2 regions of the Anaerosporobacter sp. genome follow, and region 2 is predicted to be linked to the other one. Evidence: riboswitches for the same ligand, from Rfam matches in the RefSeq annotation. Region 2 holds a riboswitch; the other holds the start of a gene.
What was found. A riboswitch is a leader RNA that binds a small molecule or an ion and turns the genes downstream of it on or off. The one in region 2 is predicted to bind FMN.
Positions count from the first base shown of each region.

Region 1: another riboswitch for FMN. It lies ahead of ribD (bifunctional diaminohydroxyphosphoribosylaminopyrimidine deaminase/5-amino-6-(5-phosphoribosylamino)uracil reductase RibD); the one in region 2 lies ahead of ACW2QF_RS05205 (ECF transporter S component).

Region 1 is NZ_CBDLAM010000009.1:32,962-38,914, reverse strand. It holds gene ACW2QF_RS01935 (bifunctional 3,4-dihydroxy-2-butanone-4-phosphate synthase/GTP cyclohydrolase II) at 1-940, opposite strand, end outside; gene ACW2QF_RS01930 (riboflavin synthase) at 952-1,590, opposite strand; gene ribD (bifunctional diaminohydroxyphosphoribosylaminopyrimidine deaminase/5-amino-6-(5-phosphoribosylamino)uracil reductase RibD) at 1,572-2,672, opposite strand; FMN riboswitch at 2,906-3,018, opposite strand; gene ACW2QF_RS01920 (acyl-CoA dehydratase activase-related protein) at 3,085-5,953, opposite strand, start outside.
Region 2 is NZ_CBDLAM010000030.1:3,785-17,186, reverse strand. It holds one part of gene prfB (peptide chain release factor 2) at 1-17, shown strand, start outside; one part of gene prfB (peptide chain release factor 2) at 19-1,065, shown strand; gene ACW2QF_RS05240 (chemotaxis protein CheW) at 1,068-1,529, shown strand; gene ACW2QF_RS05235 (ACT domain-containing protein) at 1,783-2,235, shown strand; gene ACW2QF_RS05230 (homoserine dehydrogenase) at 2,240-3,454, shown strand; gene ACW2QF_RS05225 (cofactor-independent phosphoglycerate mutase) at 3,623-4,834, shown strand; gene ACW2QF_RS05220 (aspartate kinase) at 4,947-6,158, shown strand; gene ACW2QF_RS05215 (hypothetical protein) at 7,048-7,437, shown strand; gene ACW2QF_RS05210 (Tex family protein) at 7,452-9,614, shown strand; FMN riboswitch at 9,705-9,820, shown strand; gene ACW2QF_RS05205 (ECF transporter S component) at 10,061-10,690, shown strand; gene ACW2QF_RS05200 (YcxB family protein) at 10,807-11,319, shown strand; gene tsaE (tRNA (adenosine(37)-N6)-threonylcarbamoyltransferase complex ATPase subunit type 1 TsaE) at 11,332-11,763, shown strand; gene tsaB (tRNA (adenosine(37)-N6)-threonylcarbamoyltransferase complex dimerization subunit type 1 TsaB) at 11,766-12,494, shown strand; gene rimI (ribosomal protein S18-alanine N-acetyltransferase) at 12,500-12,937, shown strand; gene ACW2QF_RS05180 (hypothetical protein) at 13,008-13,247, shown strand.

The sequences.
Region 1 (5,953 bases), on a different contig from region 2:
CCTGATCCTGAAGTGCATAGGCGCGTAGTTTATTAATCAGACCAATTCCGCGACCTTCCTGTCGCATGTAAAGCAGGATACCCCGGCCTTCCTTTTCAATTTGTGTCATAGCTGCCGCAAACTGTTGGCCGCAGTCACAGCGAGTAGAGCCGAATGCATCCCCAGTTAGACACTCGGAATGAACACGACATAACAGGTTTTCTCCATTTCCAATCTCACCCTTGACCAATGCCACATGATGTTCTTTGTTAATCTTACTGATGTATCCGTAAGCCTTGAAATCACCATACTTTGTAGGTAAAGAGGTACAGGTTACCTGTTCTACAAGCTTCTCATTTCTTTTGCGGTATTCCTGCAGGGATTTAATCGTAATCATTTTAAGACCCCATTTTTGTGATAACTCCATCAGCTTCGGCGTACGCATCATGGTTCCGTCCTCTTGCATAATTTCGCAGCAAAGGCCGCATTCCTTTAAACCCGCCAAACGCATCAAATCCACTGTGGCTTCGGTGTGTCCATTTCGCTCCAGTACGCCGTTTTTCTTTGCGCAAAGCGGGAACATATGACCGGGGCGGCGAAAATCCTCCGGTTTGGCATCGTCTGCGACACATTTTATGGCGGTAATACTTCGTTCTACTGCCGAAATACCAGTAGTGGTATCCACATGGTCAACGGATACCGTGAAAGCTGTTTCATGGTTATCTGTGTTGTCGTTTACCATTTGGGGAAATTTCAATTTTTGGCAAAGCTCTGAGCTCATAGGCATACAAATCAAGCCTTTCCCATGAACCGCCATAAAATTTATGTTCTCAGTGGTGGCATACTCAGCGGCACAGATAAAGTCGCCTTCGTTTTCTCTTTCCTCATCGTCTGTAACCAGAATAATTTTTCCAAGGCGAAGATCTTCCAATGCCTCTTCAATCCTGCTAAATTGAAACATTTTACTTCCTCCTAAAAGCCGTGTTTTGCAAGAAACTCGGCTGTAATATTGTTGTTTTGTGTTTCTTTTCCCATCAGACGTTCCACATATTTTCCAATACAGTCATTTTCTAAATTGACCGAATCCCCAATACGGTAGCTGGATAGCGTTGTGAATGAAGCAGTGTGCGGTATAATAGAAACGCTGAAGCTGTCCTTATACACCTTTGCCACAGTCAGACTGATACCATCAATAGCAATCGATCCTTTTTCAATAATATATCGAAGAACAGGTAATGGTGTTTTGATTGTGTACCAAACGGCGTTATCATCTCTTCGAATGTCAGAAATCGTGCCAGTACCGTCGATATGCCCAGAAACAATATGTCCACCGAATCTGCCGTTTGCCAGCATTGCCCGTTCCAGATTAACAGGGTTTCCAATCCGTAGGTTTCCAAGGGAAGAGCGGTTCAAAGTTTCATGCATCACATCGGCGATAAAGCCGTTTGGGGAAATGGAGGTAACCGTAAGGCAGACACCGTTCACTGCAATGCTGTCGCCAATATGGAGATCCTGCATGATTATTGATGCTTGAACCGATAGGATAGCAGAACTCACTGCTTTTTTTATGTCCTGAATTTTGCCAATTTCTTCTATGATTCCTGTAAACACTGAATCACCTCGCTTTCTAATAAAATATCTTCACCCACTTGTGTAATGTTCGGTTTGCTTAGTACAAAAGCACCCTCTGGGTAATCAACACCTAAACCTGCTATCGGGGTTTTTGCGTTGCCACCAAACAGCTTGGGGGCCACATATGCCTGCACCTTATTCACAATACCGCTTTGTAAGGCTGACCAATTAAGTGTAGCGCCTCCCTCCAGCAAAAGACTGTCAATCTGTTTTTCACCCAATCTTTGCATCAAGTTGTTTAAATCAATATGCTTATCCTTTTTAGGAAGTACCATGATCTCACAGCCTGCATCCAGGTATGCACGATGTCTGTTGGTATCCGTTATAGCTGTAGCGATGAGGGTAGGAGCGGTATCGGTTGTAGATATAATTTTTGCTTGCAGTGGCGTTCTTAGATTGGTATCGCAGATGATGCGTAAGGGATTCTTGCTGTTTTCCAGCCGACAGGTCAGCATAGGGTCATCTGTGAGAATAGTGCCCACACCAACCATGATGGCAGAATAACGATGTCGATCTTCATGAACACGCTTGCGTGCCGTCTGGCCAGTAATCCATTGAGATTTACCGGTGTGTGTGGCAATTTTACCGTCCATTGTCATGGCATATTTCATGATAACATAGGGGGTTTTATGCCTGATGTAATGGAAAAAGCTTTCATTGAGCTTGTCGCACTCATCCTTTGCAACATTCTCCATTACCTCAATACCGTGAGAACGCAGAATCGCAATACCTTTCCCAGCAACCAGTGGATTGGGATCGGAAGAACCGACTACCACACGACTGATGCCACTTTCAATGATTGCTTCGGTACAGGGAGGTGTTCTCCCATGATGACAGCAAGGTTCCAGTGTCACATAGAGGGTTGCACCAGTTGCTGATGTCTGACAGTTTGCCAGTGCGTTTCGTTCTGCGTGGAGTTCTCCGCATTTTTCATGGTAGCCTTGCCCGATAATCTTGCCCTCCTTCACAATCACTGCACCAACCATAGGGTTAGGGTTTACCCAGCCGCAGCCTTGTTTTGCAAGTTGTATCGCAAGACGCATATATTCTATTTCATCCATATTGCACCTCCATTAAATGAAAAAAGCCCTGAACAAAATGTTCAGGGCAGGAGAAAAGAGACGGTTTATTATACACAAAAGAAAGCTAACACTCAAAAATGCCTTGAACAATTGTATGTTCAAGGCATTTTTATAAAATGAGTCACTTGGTTGCATAGAAATAAAAACAAATGCTCTGAAATGGTAATCATTTCAGAGCACAAATTTAATATCCACGCAAATAGCAAATCTTACTTTATCTTCTACTATCAGACTATACTGTCGGCTTCGGAATCTAACCGAATCAACCTTACGGTTCGTGGGCTGTACCACCGGTCGGGAATTTCACCCTGCCCCGAAGATCTTATTCAATTGGCATTATTATACCTCTGATTGCTAAAGCTGTCAATATATACCTAATATAAATCTATTATTAATTTTCCATAGTAAGGTTTTTATTAGCAGTTGAAAGCATTAACTTAATTCTATTAAGCTGGTTAACTTCACTTGCGCCTGGATCATAATCAACAGCGACGATGTTGGAATCAGGATAATGTTGTCGTAACACTTTAATAACACCCTTACCAACAACGTGATTAGGCAGACATGCGAATGGTTGTGTACAAACGATATTCTTAACTCCAGAATGAATTAACTCAATCATTTCACCTGTTAAGAACCAGCCTTCACCAGTCTGATTTCCAATGGATACGATCTCGTCAGCATAACCTGCAAGTTCGCTGATTTCCTTTGGTGGAGCAAAACGTTTACTTGCGGCTAATTGTTTCTTCATATCTTTACGATACTGTTCTATAAACCAAATACCAATATTATTCGTGAAAGCTTCTTTCTTAGGTTTACCAAGGTATTCTGATTTGTAATTAGAATTATAAGCACAGTATAAGAAGAAGTCTAATAAATCTGGCATAACAGCTTCTGCGCCTTCTGCTTCTAATAAATCAACCAAATAGTTGTTGGCAGCTGGTAGGAATTTAACAAGAATCTCACCTACGATACCAACTTTTGGTTTGGTAATATCTAATAATGGTAGCTTATCAAATTCTTTGATAATGTTACGAACATTAGCCTTAAATTCCGCACGTTTTCCATTTCGAACAGATTTGATACAACGGTCACGCCACTTTTCATAAAGGGTATTAGCAGAACCTAATTCAGCTTCATACGGTCTTGTACGATATAAAACACGCATAAGAACATCACCGTATACAAGTCCTTGTAAAGCACGATTTATAGCAGCTGGAGTGAATTTGAAACCTGGGTTCTTCTCAAGTCCTACTGTATTAATGGATACAACAGGGACTTGTTCCATACCAGCTTTACGAAGTGCTCGACGAATGAAACTGATATAATTTGTAGCACGACAACCTCCACCAGTCTGCGTTATAACTACACCTACTTTATTAAGATCATATTTACCAGATAAAAGTGCGTCCATAATTTGCCCCACAACCATTAAAGAAGGATAGCAGGCATCATTATTAACGTATTTTAGACCAACATCTACAGCACCTTTATTATCGTTATCTAAGACAACGACCTTGTAACCAACAGAATTAAGAGCAGCTTCTATAAAGTCAAAGTGAATTGGTGACATCTGTGGACATAATAAAGTATAATCTTCACGCATCTCCTCTGTAAAGATTACACGCTCGTACGAAGTAGTTGTTTGAGTGATATCAATATGTTTCTTTTCACGGTCACGAACAGCTGATAACAGTGAACGGATACGTATTCTAGCAGCTCCTAAGTTATTCACTTCATCAATTTTAAGAACGGTATAGATCTTACCAGCATCAACTAAGATATCATTAACCTGATCTGTTGTAACTGCATCAAGACCACATCCAAAGGAGTTAAGCTGTATTAACTCAAGATTTGGCATTGTCTTGACATAAGCAGCAGCGGAATATAGTCTGGAATGGTACATCCATTGATCCATAACGATAAGAGGACGTTCCACTTTACCTAGATGACTTACACTATCTTCGGTAAGTACTGCAACACCATAAGATGTTATTAATTCAGGAATACCATGGTTGATTTCTGGATCAACATGATAAGGACGGCCAGCTAATACAATACCCTTACGACCAGTCTCGTTAAGGTAAGCGATGGTTTCTTCTCCTTTTTTCTCGATATCCTTCTTAGCCTGTAATAATTCATTCCATGCAAGGTGAGCTGCAGCTTTAATTTCAGCAGCAGGTATATTATGACTTTCTTTGAAAACTTCAATTAATCGCTTTGTTAGGATTTCTTCTGAAGTAAATGCTAAGAAAGGATTTTGATAAAAGATAGAATCTCCAGCTAATTCATCTACATTATTCTTTATGTTTTCACCATAAGAAGTAACGATAGGGCAGTTATAATGATTATTAGCTTCTGGTATTTCATTTCGTTCATAGAAAACACAAGGGTAGAAGATATAATCAATTCCCTGTTTGATTAACCACATTACATGACCATGGGCTAGCTTTGCAGGGTAACATTCTGATTCACTTGGTATAGACTCAATACCTAATTCGTATATTTTACGTGTTGATTCTGGTGATAAGATTACACGGAAACCAAGTTCTGAAAAGAAAGTAAACCAATATGGATAGTTTTCATATTGATTTAAAACCCTTGGAATACCTACAGTTCCACGATACGCTTTATCCTGTTCTAGAGGAGTGTAATCAAACATTCTCTTAAGTTTATATTCAAATAAATTAGGGATATTATCTTTGTTCTTTGTTTTGCCTAGACCTCGTTCACAACGATTCCCAGTTATAAATTGTCTACCACCAGTAAAGCGGTTAATTGTGAGTAGACAACTATTCGTACAACCCTTACAACGAGCCATGGAAGTATCGAACTTCAAGGAATTGATCTTATCAATGGTGAGCATTGTAGTTTCTACACCTGGTGTATAACGTTCCCTTGCAATTAGGGCAGCACCAAAAGCACCCATAATACCTGCTATATCAGGGCGAACTGTATCACGTCCAAGTATCTTTTCAAAACTTCTAAGTACAGCATCATTATAGAAAGTTCCACCTTGAACAACTACATTTTCACCAAGATCTTTTGGATCTGCTAATTTGATAACCTTATATATTGCATTTTTAATTACCGAATATGCTAAACCAGCTGAGATATCATCAACTCCAGCGCCTTCTTTTTGCGCTTGTTTTACTTTGGAGTTCATGAATACGGTACATCGTGAACCAAGATCAATTGGATGTTTAGCAAATAAGGCAACTTTAGCAAAATCAGCTACTTCATAATTCAGTGATTTAGCG
Region 2 (13,402 bases):
AAGTGGGGGATTCACTTTGACTTAGCGAGTAAGAAGCTAAGAGTCCAAGAGATTGAAGAAATTATGGAAAAGCCATCCTTCTGGGAAGATGCGAAAGCATCTCAAGATTATATGAAGGAGATTAAAGAGCTAAAAACAACAATTGAAAAGTTTGATGAATTAATGCAAGCATATGAAGATGTCCAGACTCTAATAGAATTGGGTTATGAAGAAAATGATTCTGATTTAGTATCTGAAGTAGAGGAAGCAATGAATGAATTTGTGAAAGAATTTGAGGACTTGCGTGTTGCAACATTGCTTTCAGAGGAGTATGATAAAGATAACGCAATTATTACTTTACACGCGGGTGCAGGCGGTACAGAGAGTTGTGACTGGGCTAATATGCTATTCAGAATGTATCAACGTTGGGCAGATAAGAAAGGCTTCACTACTGAAGTTCTAGATTATCTAGATGGCGAGGAGGCTGGTGTAAAATCTGTTACTTTGCAGGTAAATGGTGAGAATGCATACGGGTATCTTAAATCAGAGAGAGGGGTACATCGTCTTGTTCGTATATCACCATTTAATGCTGCGGGAAAGCGTCAGACATCTTTTGTTTCCTGTGACGTAATGCCAGATATAGAAGAGGATATTGATATTGAAATCAAAGATGATGATATTAGAATTGATACGTATCGTTCGAGTGGTGCTGGTGGACAGCATATTAACAAAACATCATCAGCAATTCGTATTACTCATTTTCCAACTGGTATTGTAGTACAATGTCAGAATGAAAGATCACAATTTCAAAACAAAGATAAAGCTATGCAGATGTTAAAGGCTAAGCTTTATATGTTAAAGCAACAAGAGAGTCTGGAAAAAGAATCTGATATTCGTGGGGAACAAAAGGAAATCGGCTGGGGAAGCCAGATCCGATCCTATGTAATGCAACCATATACAATGGTAAAGGATCATAGAACGAATGAAGAAGTAGGGAATGTAATAAGTGTTCTAGATGGAAATATTGATCCTTTTATTAATGCATACTTAAAATGGTTAAGTATGGGTAAAAATAAGGAGGAGTAAGTATGGAAAACACGAAGCAAGTTATATTTAAACTAGGAGACCAAGAGTTTGGAATAGGGATTTTATATGTTAAAGCTATAGAAAAATATATGGATATCGTACCAATACCTAACGCACCAAGTTTTATTGAAGGGATTATTAACTTAAGAGGAGATGTAATTCCGGTATATAGCTTAAGAAATAAATTTGGTCTTTCTAAGAAGTCTGTTGACGAGAATACGAAACTAATCGTAACGAAATCAAGAGATATCATGATGGCATTTGAAGTTGATTCTGTTAATGAAATCGTTGAAATAGCAGGAAGCAATATTCATGAAGCTCCTACTATTATTCGTACGGAAAGTACTGCGTATATTAATTATGTGGCAGATGTGGAAAAGCGATTGGTTGTATTACTAAATTTAGATGGTACACTGAGTGAAGCGGAAAAAGGTGAGATGCAGAGAATCGCTGAATCGGCATAAGAATAGCTTATAATAATACATGGATAAGCAATAACAGAAGTAAATGTATGCAGTATATAATAATTAAAGATAGGTTTCTGATGTAGATTTTTGGTTGCTTACGAGAATATATGTCAGAAATCTATCTTTTTTTATGCATTATAGAGAATATTTATAAAAAGGTTGCATTCGAAATTGAAGTGTGTTAATATCTTCCTAGGAAAAACAAGTGTATTTCCTATACAAACACCATAGTAGGTGAATAGGAGCAGTTATGAATAATAAGTTAGAAGAAGATAAATACTTTATTGTAAAGAAAAAAGCAGTTCCTGAAGTACTTCTTAAAGTAGTTGAAGCCAAACATTTACTGGATTCAGAAAAAGTTATTACTGTACAAGAAGCAACAGATGCAGTTGGTATAAGTCGAAGTTCGTTTTATAAATATAAAGACGATATCTTTCCGTTTCATGATAACTCTAGAGGCAAGACAATTACATTTATGTTGCAAATGGATGATGAACCTGGATTACTGTCGAAGGTTCTTAATCTTGTTGCACAGAATGGAGCAAACATATTAACTATACATCAAAGTATTCCGGTTAATGGAATTGCCATGGTTACAATCAGTGTAGAAGTTCTTCCATCGAGTGTAAGTTTGTCTGTATTAATCGATGCATTGGAAGAGTTAGACGGAATTCATTATTTAAAAATATTAGCTAGGGAGTGACAATATGTTAAATATCGGCGTGTTAGGTTATGGTACGGTTGGGTCAGGTGTTATTGAAGTATTAAATACCAACCAAGAAAGTATTAATAAGAAAGCAGGAAATGAGCTTAATGTTAAATATGTATTAGATTTAAGAGATTTCCCAGGTGATCCGATTCAAGAAAAAATTGTTCATGATTATGACGTTATTCTTAATGATCCAGATGTGCAAATTATAGTGGAAGTGATGGGTGGTGTTGAGCCAGCTTATACTTTCGTTAAGAAAGCATTATTAGCAGGAAAGAGCGTCTGTACTTCTAATAAAGAATTAGTCGCAAAGCATGGTGCGGAGTTATTAGAGATTGCTAAGCAAAAACATATTAACTTCTTATTTGAAGCAAGTGTTGGTGGTGGAATCCCTATCATTCGTCCATTAAATCAATCCTTAACAGCAGATGAAATTGAAGAAATCACAGGTATTCTTAATGGAACAACAAATTACATCTTAACTAAGATGAGTAAAGAAGGTCTTGCATTTGATGAAGTGCTAAAAGATGCGCAAGACAAAGGTTATGCAGAACGTAATCCAGAAGCAGACGTAGAAGGTTACGATGCCTGTAGAAAGATTGCAATATTATCTTCATTGGCATTTGGTATGCAAGTGGATTATGAAGATATCTATACAGAAGGAATCACAAAGATTACTGACGTTGATATGAAGTATGCTAAAGAATTAAATGCAAGCATCAAGTTATTCGGAACAAGCAAGAAAGTGAATGATGAAGTATTTGCAATGGTTGCACCAATGATGATTAGTGAAGAACATCCATTAGCGGGTGTTAATGATGTATTCAACGGAATCTTCGTAAGTGGTAATGTACTTGGCGATGTTATGTTCTATGGTAGAGGTGCAGGTAAATTGCCAACAGCAAGTGCGGTAGTCGCTGATGTAGTAGATGCAGCAAAGCATCTTGGTACGAATATAATGACACTATGGAGTAGTAAGAAATTAGAATTATCTGATATCAAGCAAGCGAAACATAAATTCTTTGTTCGCTTAACTGGAGATAAGAATAGTAATATCGCTAAAGTAAATGAGTTATTTGGTGAAGTTATCGATGTTGAAGAAGTTGTTGCTGGTGAATATGCTTTCATTACAAAAGAAATAGCAGAAGGTGAATTTGCTCAGAAACAAACACAGCTGACGAATATGCTTAGCAGAATTCGTGTAAGTTTCTAATTTTATTGCTTTAACTATAAGAGTATTGTATGTTTTGGAGTCTGTGGCTATTATTCATCTAATAGTTACAACTCTTAACATTACAATCTCTTGAACAATAGATTATAGCAGCAGCCTGTGTAAATACATAAGCAGGAAACTCTGCAGTTGATGAAAGGGAGAAAAGACATGAAGTATATTGTTGTATTAGGAGATGGAATGGCTGACGAACCGCTAGAAGAGCTTGGTAAGAAAACGCCACTTGAGTATGCAAAGACACCTATGATGGATGCCCTAGCAGAGAAATCAGAGATTGGACTTGCAAAAACAATACCAGAAGGTATGAAACCAGGAAGTGATACAGCTAACCTTGCTGTACTTGGATACTATCCTAAGAAATACTATACAGGACGTTCACCTTTAGAGGCATTGAGTATAGGTGTAGATATGAAACCCACTGATATAGCACTTCGTTGTAATATCGTAACGGTTTCAGATGATAATCTTCCATATGAAGAGAAGACGATTATTGACCATAGTTCAAGTGAAATATCTACAGAAGATGCAGCTATATTGTTAGAAGCTGTTCGTAACCAATTAGAATCAGATGTATATAAATATTATGTGGGAACAAGTTACAGACATTTAACAATATGGGATAAAGGAGAGGTAGTTGAACTTACTCCCCCTCATGATATTCTTGGTAAAGTGATCAGTTCTTACTTGCCAGAGGATACCAAGCTAAGAGATATGATGAAGAAAAGTTATGATATATTAAATAATCATCCATTGAACGTTGAGAGGGCTAAAAAAGGACTTAATAAAGCAAATTCAATTTGGTTCTGGGGTGCAGGTACTAGACCGGCATTAGATTCCTTTGAAGGCAAGACTGGCAAAAAGGGTGCAATGATTTCAGCAGTTGATTTACTAAAAGGTATTGCTGTTGGAGCAGGCATGTTGAATATTGAAGTGGAAGGCGCCGATGGTACGTTACATACAAATTATGAAGGTAAAGCACATGCTGCAGTTAAAGCATTAATAGAAGATGGATGTGATTTTGTATACATTCATATTGAGGCACCAGATGAGATGGGTCATCAGGGGAGTATCCCTAACAAAATCACAGCAATTGAATTCTTAGATGAGAGAGTGATTAAGGTTGTAAAAGAAGAGATGGATGCATCGGGAGAACCATATAGAATATTAATTATGCCAGATCACCCTACCCCAATTTGGTGTAGAACACATACAAGTGATCCGGTACCATATCTACTCTATGATAGTACAGTTGATAAGAAAGCTACATGGCATTATAATGAAAGAGAAGCAAAAGACAGCAAAATTTATGTAGAAGAAGGCTATAAAATGATAAATAAATTATTGGAAGATGAGAAGGAGTAATTTATTGTCTTAAGAGGCTACTATGTTGTAGCATTTCCATTTTATAAGTGCATTTTTGCGTAAGTTTTTAGTTGCGCATTCTAAATATATGTATATAGTATAGGAGGCAGTTATGCTAATAGTAAAAAAATTTGGCGGAACATCTGTAGCAAACAAAGAGAGAATCTTTAATGTTGCAAAAAGATGTATGGAAGACTATCAAAAAGGCAACCAAGTGGTTGTTGTATTATCTGCAATGGGTAAGCAAACTGATGTACTTTTAGATATGGCTAAGGATATTAATCCAAAAGCTTCTAAGAGAGAGTTAGATATGTTATTAACAACTGGCGAGCAAACTTCTGTAGCACTTATGGCGATGGCTATGGACTCATTAGGAGTTCCTGCTATTTCTCTAAATGCATTCCAAGTAGCTATGCACACGACTTCTGTATATGGAAATTCAAGATTAAAACGAATTGATACAGAAAGAATTAAGCATGAACTTGAAGAAAAGAAGGTTGTTATCGTAACAGGTTTCCAAGGTATAAATCAATATGATGATTACACTACACTTGGAAGGGGAGGATCCGATACAACAGCAGTTGCTCTTGCTGCGGTTTTACATGCTGATGCATGTGAAATCTATACTGATGTTGATGGTGTATTTACGGCAGATCCAAGAATTGTAAAGAATGCAAAAAAACTTGATGAGATTACTTATGACGAGATGTTAGACTTAGCTACATTAGGAGCTGGTGTTCTACACAATAGGTCTGTTGAAATGGCTAAAAAGTATGGAGTACCACTAGTAGTGCGCTCAAGTTTAAACACATCAGAAGGAACCGTTGTTAAGGAGGAAGTTAAAATGGAAAAAATGTTAGTAAGTGGAGTAGCAGCAGATAGAAATGTAGCACGTATTTCAGTAGTAGGGTTACAAGATACACCAGGAGTAGCATTCAAATTATTCAATCATTTAGCAAACCATAACATTAATGTGGATATCATTCTTCAATCAATTGGACGCGAAGGAACAAAAGATATCAGTTTTACGGTAACAGAAGATGCAGTAGATGAAGCAGTTCAAATTATCAAGAGACATAGCGAAGGAAGCTTAAAATGCCAGTCAGTAGACGTTGAAAGAAATGTTGCCAAAGTATCAATCGTTGGTGGTGGTATGATGTCAAACCCAGGCGTAGCTGCTAAGATGTTTGAAGCATTATATGATGTACAAGTAAACATCAAGATGATTGCAACATCAGAAATTCGCGTAACTGTATTAATTGACGACAAATCAGTTGAAGTAGCAACAAATGCGGTTCATGAAAAATTTGCTTTAGGCTTATAGTTCTAAAAACAGAATGCGTATACGTTGTTGAAAAACTTTTGCAAAATTAGTTGTAGATTTATTTTTAGCAACTGTGTACATTCACACGCCGGCAATAAAAACAACCTTCCAACGGTGTATGCCTTAAGGCGGACATAAATGTTCGCCTTAGTCACACACCTTATGGAAGGTTGTTTTTTTGACGTCGCATATCATTGTACTCAGTTGCTAAAAATAGGGTAGTGCATCTAAAGGGGATTTTGCAAAAGTTTGATATATGTTGTGGTGCATTCTGCGTAAAGTATTCCGCCATTACTGTTTCATTATAAGACTATCACTACAACAAAAATGTCAAATTCAAGACTGGTAATAATACTTCATAACTATAGTTATATACTTTTTTAATAATTATTTAATTGTATTTCTCTCGATTTAGCATTATTATTTCTAGTAACTTAATATAACTTATTGAAAGTTTAATAAACTCAAAATTGGGTGTCCAGTAGTACTTAATTATAGTGCGATGAATAAATGAGTATTCGCTCATAGAGTTTGTTTGTTTTTCTGCTATTAAAGTAGTAAAGCAAAACTCTCAAATTGTACAATTGCTTCTTAGATGATATGGTATGACTAAGAAACGATAGCGAAACACCGTAGTACTTCTTAGTGTGTGTTTCATGAGCTAGGAAGGTGAGGCATGGAAGCCGAACCAGCCTGAGCTGAGGCAGGCTGCCGAATCGAAGGTGGTTCCGTACCATTTGAATTCTGTATAGCACACACTTAGAAGTACTTAGGTGTGTAGCGTGTTTCGTGTCATACTATGTCATCTAAGAAGCTATGTAGAAAGTAAATTGAGTTTTGCGGTAGGAGTAATAGAAATAATAGAAATAATAGAAAGCGAGGAATTAGTATGGATTGGTTAAGGAGAGTTATGAATGGTAGGTATGGAGTGGATCAATTGTCTATTGCACTTCTTATAATTTCGGTTATACTAACAATAGTGGGAATTTTTCCGAACACACATTTTCTTTCAACGTTGTCATTGATACCGCTGTTTATTTGCTATTTTAGAACATTTTCAAGAAATATAAGAAAAAGATATGATGAGAATCAGAAGTTCTTATCTTTTTGGAATCCGATTCGAAATACATTTAGAAAAAAGGTAGAACGTAGCAAAGATAAAACACATCGTTATTATAAATGTCCAAAGTGTGGAAAGACTGTGCGTGTTCCAAAGGGAAAAGGAAAGATCTGTATTACTTGCCCAATATGTAAGGAAGAATTTATAAGAAAGTCGTAAAGGAGTTTGTTCACATGGATATTTTAAAACAGTTAAAAGAAGAATTGGGAATAAGACTAGAGCAGGTAGAAGCGACTGTAAAGTTGATTGATGAAGGAAACACCATACCGTTTATTGCTAGATATCGTAAGGAAGTAACGGGATCGCTGAACGATGAAGTCTTACGTAATTTACATGAAAGATTGTTATATTTACGTAATCTCGAGGATAAAAAAGCTTCTGTATTAGCAAGCATAGAAGAACAAGGAAAACTTACAGAAGAACTGAAGAAACAAATTCTTGAAGCATCTACTTTAGTAGTGGTGGAGGACCTCTATCGTCCTTATAGACCAAAGAGAAGAACAAGAGCCACAATTGCTAAAGAGAAAGGTTTAGAACCGCTTGCAAATCTAATTGTAATGCAAATGCTTACAAAACCAGTGGAAGAAGAAGCGGTAGCATTCTTATCTGAGGATAAGGAAGTTCTTACGGTAGAAGATGCCATTGCTGGTGCAATGGATATTATTGCTGAAAGTATTTCAGATGAAGCCGACTATCGTATCTATATTCGTAAAGTTACGATGCAAGAAGGAACGATTACATCTGTTGCAAAGGATGATAAGGTAGAATCTGTATATGAGATGTATTACAGCTTTGAAGAGACAATTGCTAAGATTGCAGGGCATCGTGTGCTTGCGTTAAATCGCGGTGAGTCAGAGAAGATTCTAACTGTTAAGGTGAATGCCCCTATAGAAAAGATTTTAAGATATCTAGAGAAACAAGTTATTCGAAAGGATAATGTATATACAACAGATTTATTAGTTAAAGTAGTTGAAGATAGTTACAACCGATTAATAGCACCGGCTATCGAACGTGAGGTTCGCAATGAATTAACTGAGAAAGCAGAAGATGGAGCTATTAAAGTATTCGGAAAGAATTTAGAACAACTTCTTATGCAACCTCCAATTGTGGGACAAACTGTACTTGGTTGGGATCCAGCATTCCGTACTGGTTGTAAATTAGCGGTAGTGGATCCGACAGGGAAAGTGCTTGATACAACGGTTGTATACCCTACTGCACCACAAAACAAGGTAGAAGAAGCAAAGAAAGTTGTGAAAGCATTAATCGAGAAGTATAACATTACCTTAATCTCAATAGGTAATGGAACTGCATCGAGAGAATCGGAATTAATCGTATCAGAGATGATTAAAGAGATGAAGCGTCCCGTTCAATATATTATTGTAAATGAAGCGGGTGCAAGTGTATACTCTGCAAGTAAATTAGCAACGGAAGAGTTTCCAAACTTTGATGTTGGTCAAAGAAGTGCTACGTCAATTGCAAGAAGACTTCAAGATCCACTGGCTGAACTTGTTAAGATAGAACCAAAAGCAATTGGTGTAGGTCAATATCAACACGATATGAATCAGAAGAAACTTGGAGAAGCATTATCCGGTGTCGTTGAAGATAGTGTAAATAAAGTAGGTGTCGACTTGAACACAGCAAGTGCATCGTTGCTTGAATATATATCAGGTATCACTAAGGTGATTGCAAAGAATATTGTTGCTTATCGTGAGGAGAACGGAAGATTTACTAATCGTAAACAATTATTAAAGGTTGCAAAGCTTGGAACAAAAGCATATGAACAATGTGCCGGTTTCATGAGAATTTCAGAGGGAGATAATCCGTTAGATGCTACAAGTGTGCATCCAGAAACATACGAGGCAGCAAAATCACTATTGGATACCCTAGGCTATACTCTAGCTGATATCACTAAAAAAGACGAAGCAGGTAAACCTGTATTATCAAGACTTGGTAGTAAGATTACAGACAAAAGTAAAACAGCAGGTGAGCTAGGAATAGGAACAATAACTTTAGAAGATATTGTAAAGGAATTAGAAAAACCAGCAAGAGATCCAAGAGAAGAGATGCCAAAACCAATTCTTCGGACCGATGTACTAGCAATGGAAGACTTAGAACCTGGTATGATTTTGAAAGGTACAGTTAGAAATGTTATTGATTTCGGTGCGTTCGTAGATATCGGGGTTCACCAAGATGGACTTGTTCATATTTCACAATTGACAGATAAGAAATTCGTAAAGCATCCGCTTGATGTGGTAAGTGTCGGAGATATTGTGGATGTCAAGGTAATGGCTGTAGATTTGGCTAAGAAGAGAATTCAATTAACAATGAAGATGTAATTATAGCTGTTGACATAATAAAGAAGTGGGTATATTATAACAGTATAAGCAACGAATCAGTTGCATAAAGCTATAACAAAATAGAATAAGAGAGTTCTTCGGGGCAGGGTGAAATTCCCGATCGGCGGTAAAGTCCGCGAGCTGGTAGCAGTTGATTTGGTGCAATTCCAAAACCGACAGTATAGTCTGGATGAGAGAAGACAACATTTGATATTATTAACACAATAGAATTAGATTATGGTCTAATTCTATTCGTAATGATTGATGATGAATAGCACAAGCCCTGAATAAAATATTCAGGGCTTTTTTATGTATTCGAATTTGCTAGTACATAAAATGCTTCGCTTTGTTATAAGATAAAGCGCTCCAGAACCTTCTTAGATTACCTTGCGCAGAGGTAATACATAGTATGTGCAAGAGAAAGTAAATAATAAGGAGAGATTGTAATGACTAATCAAACAAAAACAGAACATTTAAAATCAGCTACTGCCGTAGCAAGTAAGGAGATTTTCTCTACTAAGAACCTTGTGATGATTGCATTTCTATCAGCAATAGCATATGTACTAATGCTAATACATTTGCCATTCAAATTCATTGGTTTTTTAGAGCTTGAATTCAGTGATGTTCCTGCGATTGTAGGTGGTATTTTCTATGGACCAGCGGTTGGCGTAGTTATCGAATTAATTAAGAATTTAATTAAAGCAATTACAGCTTCAACCACAAGTGGTGTTGGTGAGTTGGCGAACTTTGTAATTGGTTCATCGTTTGTGTTACCTGCATGTATTTTGTTTAGACGTATGAAGGGGAAAGGACGCACTTGGGTGTCGTTTGGAGTAGCTACATTATTAATGGTAGCAGTGGGTGGTTTAGCGAATTATTTTGTAATGATTCCGCTATATGCTGTTGCGTTTGGAGGAATGGAGAATGTTATTGGTGTAGCATCACCAATGGTTCCAGCAATTAAGGATCTAGGAACAATTGTTTTATATGGTATCACACCATTCAACATAGTAAAGGGAATTTTAATGGGCGTTGTCAGCTATTATGTTTATAAATCACTAAGAAGCAGGATTTAGTGGATTACCCGTTGTCTTTTTGCAAGTATCTGCTATAATAAAGTAGAAAAGCATATCGACGTAACAATTGGGTAAGGTAAGTTGCGTCGACGGTTAGGAAAGGCAGGAACTTACAGATGAGCAAAAGGGTAAACTTTAAAATTGAGTTGAAAGTTTCAGATATGTATGAGTTCTTACTAAGACATGCATATACCAGTGTAGCTGGATTAGTAGGTGTCGGTATCAGCTTAGTGGCGTTAGTATTCTTCTTTATAGGTCTTGGTAAATCAGATGCTTATCAGAATATATTGTTATTGTTAATAGCTTCACTATTCACTATAGTGAATCCAATCCAGTTGCGTTTTAAAGCAAGACAACAAGTGTGTCTAAATCCTATGTTTAAGATTCCGCTTGATTATGAGTTTAGCGATAATGGAATTGTTGTTAAACAGAATGACCAACAAGCTGAATTGTCATGGGATGATACTTATAAGGTGGTAGAAACCAAGAATCTGGTTATTATTTATTTCTCAAAAGTAACAGGCTATATTCTCCCGAAATCTCAGATGGGAGAGCAAAAAGCGGAGTTTATGGAATTAATTAGAAACCATGTAGATGCGAAGAAATGCAAACTTAAGGGAAGTAGATAGATTGGAGTTCGTATGGTTATAGAAAGTTTAAGTGAAAAAGAGACGTATCAGTTGGGATATGATCTTGGGAAAAAAGCAAATAAAAAAGATATATTTTGTCTCCTAGGCGATTTAGGTGTTGGTAAGACCGTATTTACTCAAGGATTTGCAGATGGGTTACAAATTGATGAACCCATTTGTAGCCCTACTTTCACAATTGTGCAAGAATATCAATCAGGAAGAATCCCGTTCTATCACTTTGACGTATATCGTATCGCTGATGTAGAAGAGATGGAAGAAATCGGATATGAAGATTATTTCTATGGTGAAGGAGTATGCCTGATTGAATGGGCAAATCTAATAGAAGAGATTCTACCTGATAAATTTACTGTAATCAAGATTGAGAAAGACTTAGAAAAAGGATTTGATTACAGGAAGATAACAATTGAAGAAAGAAGGGAGTAAATATGAAGATCTTAGCAATAGATAGCTCTGGATTAGTTGCTTCTGTAGCAATTGTTTCTGAGAATGAATTGATAGGTGAATATACAATAAACTATAAAAAAACGCATTCACAGACATTACTACCAATGCTTGACGCCGTTGTGAAGATGTTGGAAGTGGATTTGAAAGATATTGATGCTATAGCAGTTGCTATGGGACCAGGATCATTTACGGGTCTTAGGATCGGCTCTTCTACAGCAAAAGGCCTTGGACTAGCCCTTAATAAGCCAATTATTGAAATACCTACTGTAGATGGACTAGCCTATAATATTGGTGCTACTGATTATATCATTTGCCCTTTAATGGATGCAAAGAGGAATCAAGTATACACAGGCCTCTATGAGTATATAGATGGAGAATTCCAAGTAGTTAAGCAACAATGTGCTGTTGCACTTACTGACATACTTGATGAAATTAATGCTAAAGGGAAGAAAGTCATGTTCTTAGGAGATGGCGTACCTGTTTATCAGAAACAAATCGCTGAATATGTAAAGGTTCCATATGTACTTAGTCAGATTCATTTGGCTAGGCAAAGAGCGGGAGCGATTGGGGCGCTTGCATGTCGATATTATGAAGATGGGAAGATGGTTACAGCACGTGATCATAAACCAGAGTATCTAAGATTATCTCAAGCTGAACGAGAACTTGCTGAAAAGAATAGAGCAAATCAGAAGCTCAGCGAAAAGGAGTAATTAAAGTGTTCCAAATTAGGATGATGGAAGAAGGCGATTTAGAACAGGTAACTCAGATTGAAAAGAATATTTTTTCAGATCCTTGGAGCAAACAATCCTTTATGGATTCTTTGAATCAGGATATGTGTATCTATCTAGTTGTGCATAAGCAGGAAGAGATTGTTGCATACTGTGGGCTATATGTTATTCAGGATGAAGGTCAAATAACAAATGTAGCTGTAAAAGAGAATTATAGAAATGCACATGTTGCTACGGTTATGTTAAGAGAACTGATAAAGCGTGCGAAAGATAAAGGTGCGTGCAATTTTACCTTAGAAGTAAGAGCAAGTAATAATCCGGCAATTCATTTATATGAAAAACTTGGTTTTAAGAATGTGGGAACTAGAAAACGGTTCTATGAAAAACCAGTGGAAGATGCAGTTATTATGTGGCTTTACAAGTAATTCCCACTACAATATTTGGGGATTTTCTTATATAATATAGGTATTGCGTTGATGGCAGGAGGTGTAAGCAGTGAAGTGGCTTAAAGAGGCGAAGCATAAAGAAATGAATTGTAATGTCTGTGGAAAAAAATTAAAGTTTGATCATGGAATACTTAAAGAAGATGTTTTTACTGCAAAGAAAGAATGGGGGTACTTTTCTGATATGGATCTGCAAGTCCACTCTTTTAATGTATGCGAAGACTGCTATAATAAGATGGTTTCAACCTTTGTGATACCTGTTGATATCTCCGTTAAGGGAGAAGTCATTTAAGGGGAAGTGGATAGAGATTGCAATACCGTATCAATAGTTATAATTGAATAGATAATAGGAATTGTATATGATAATTTGTCTCGCGATATATGGACAAGCCGTCATATACAATTTTTTTTGTATCTACGTTCATTGAAGAATTTGCTAAAATGTGT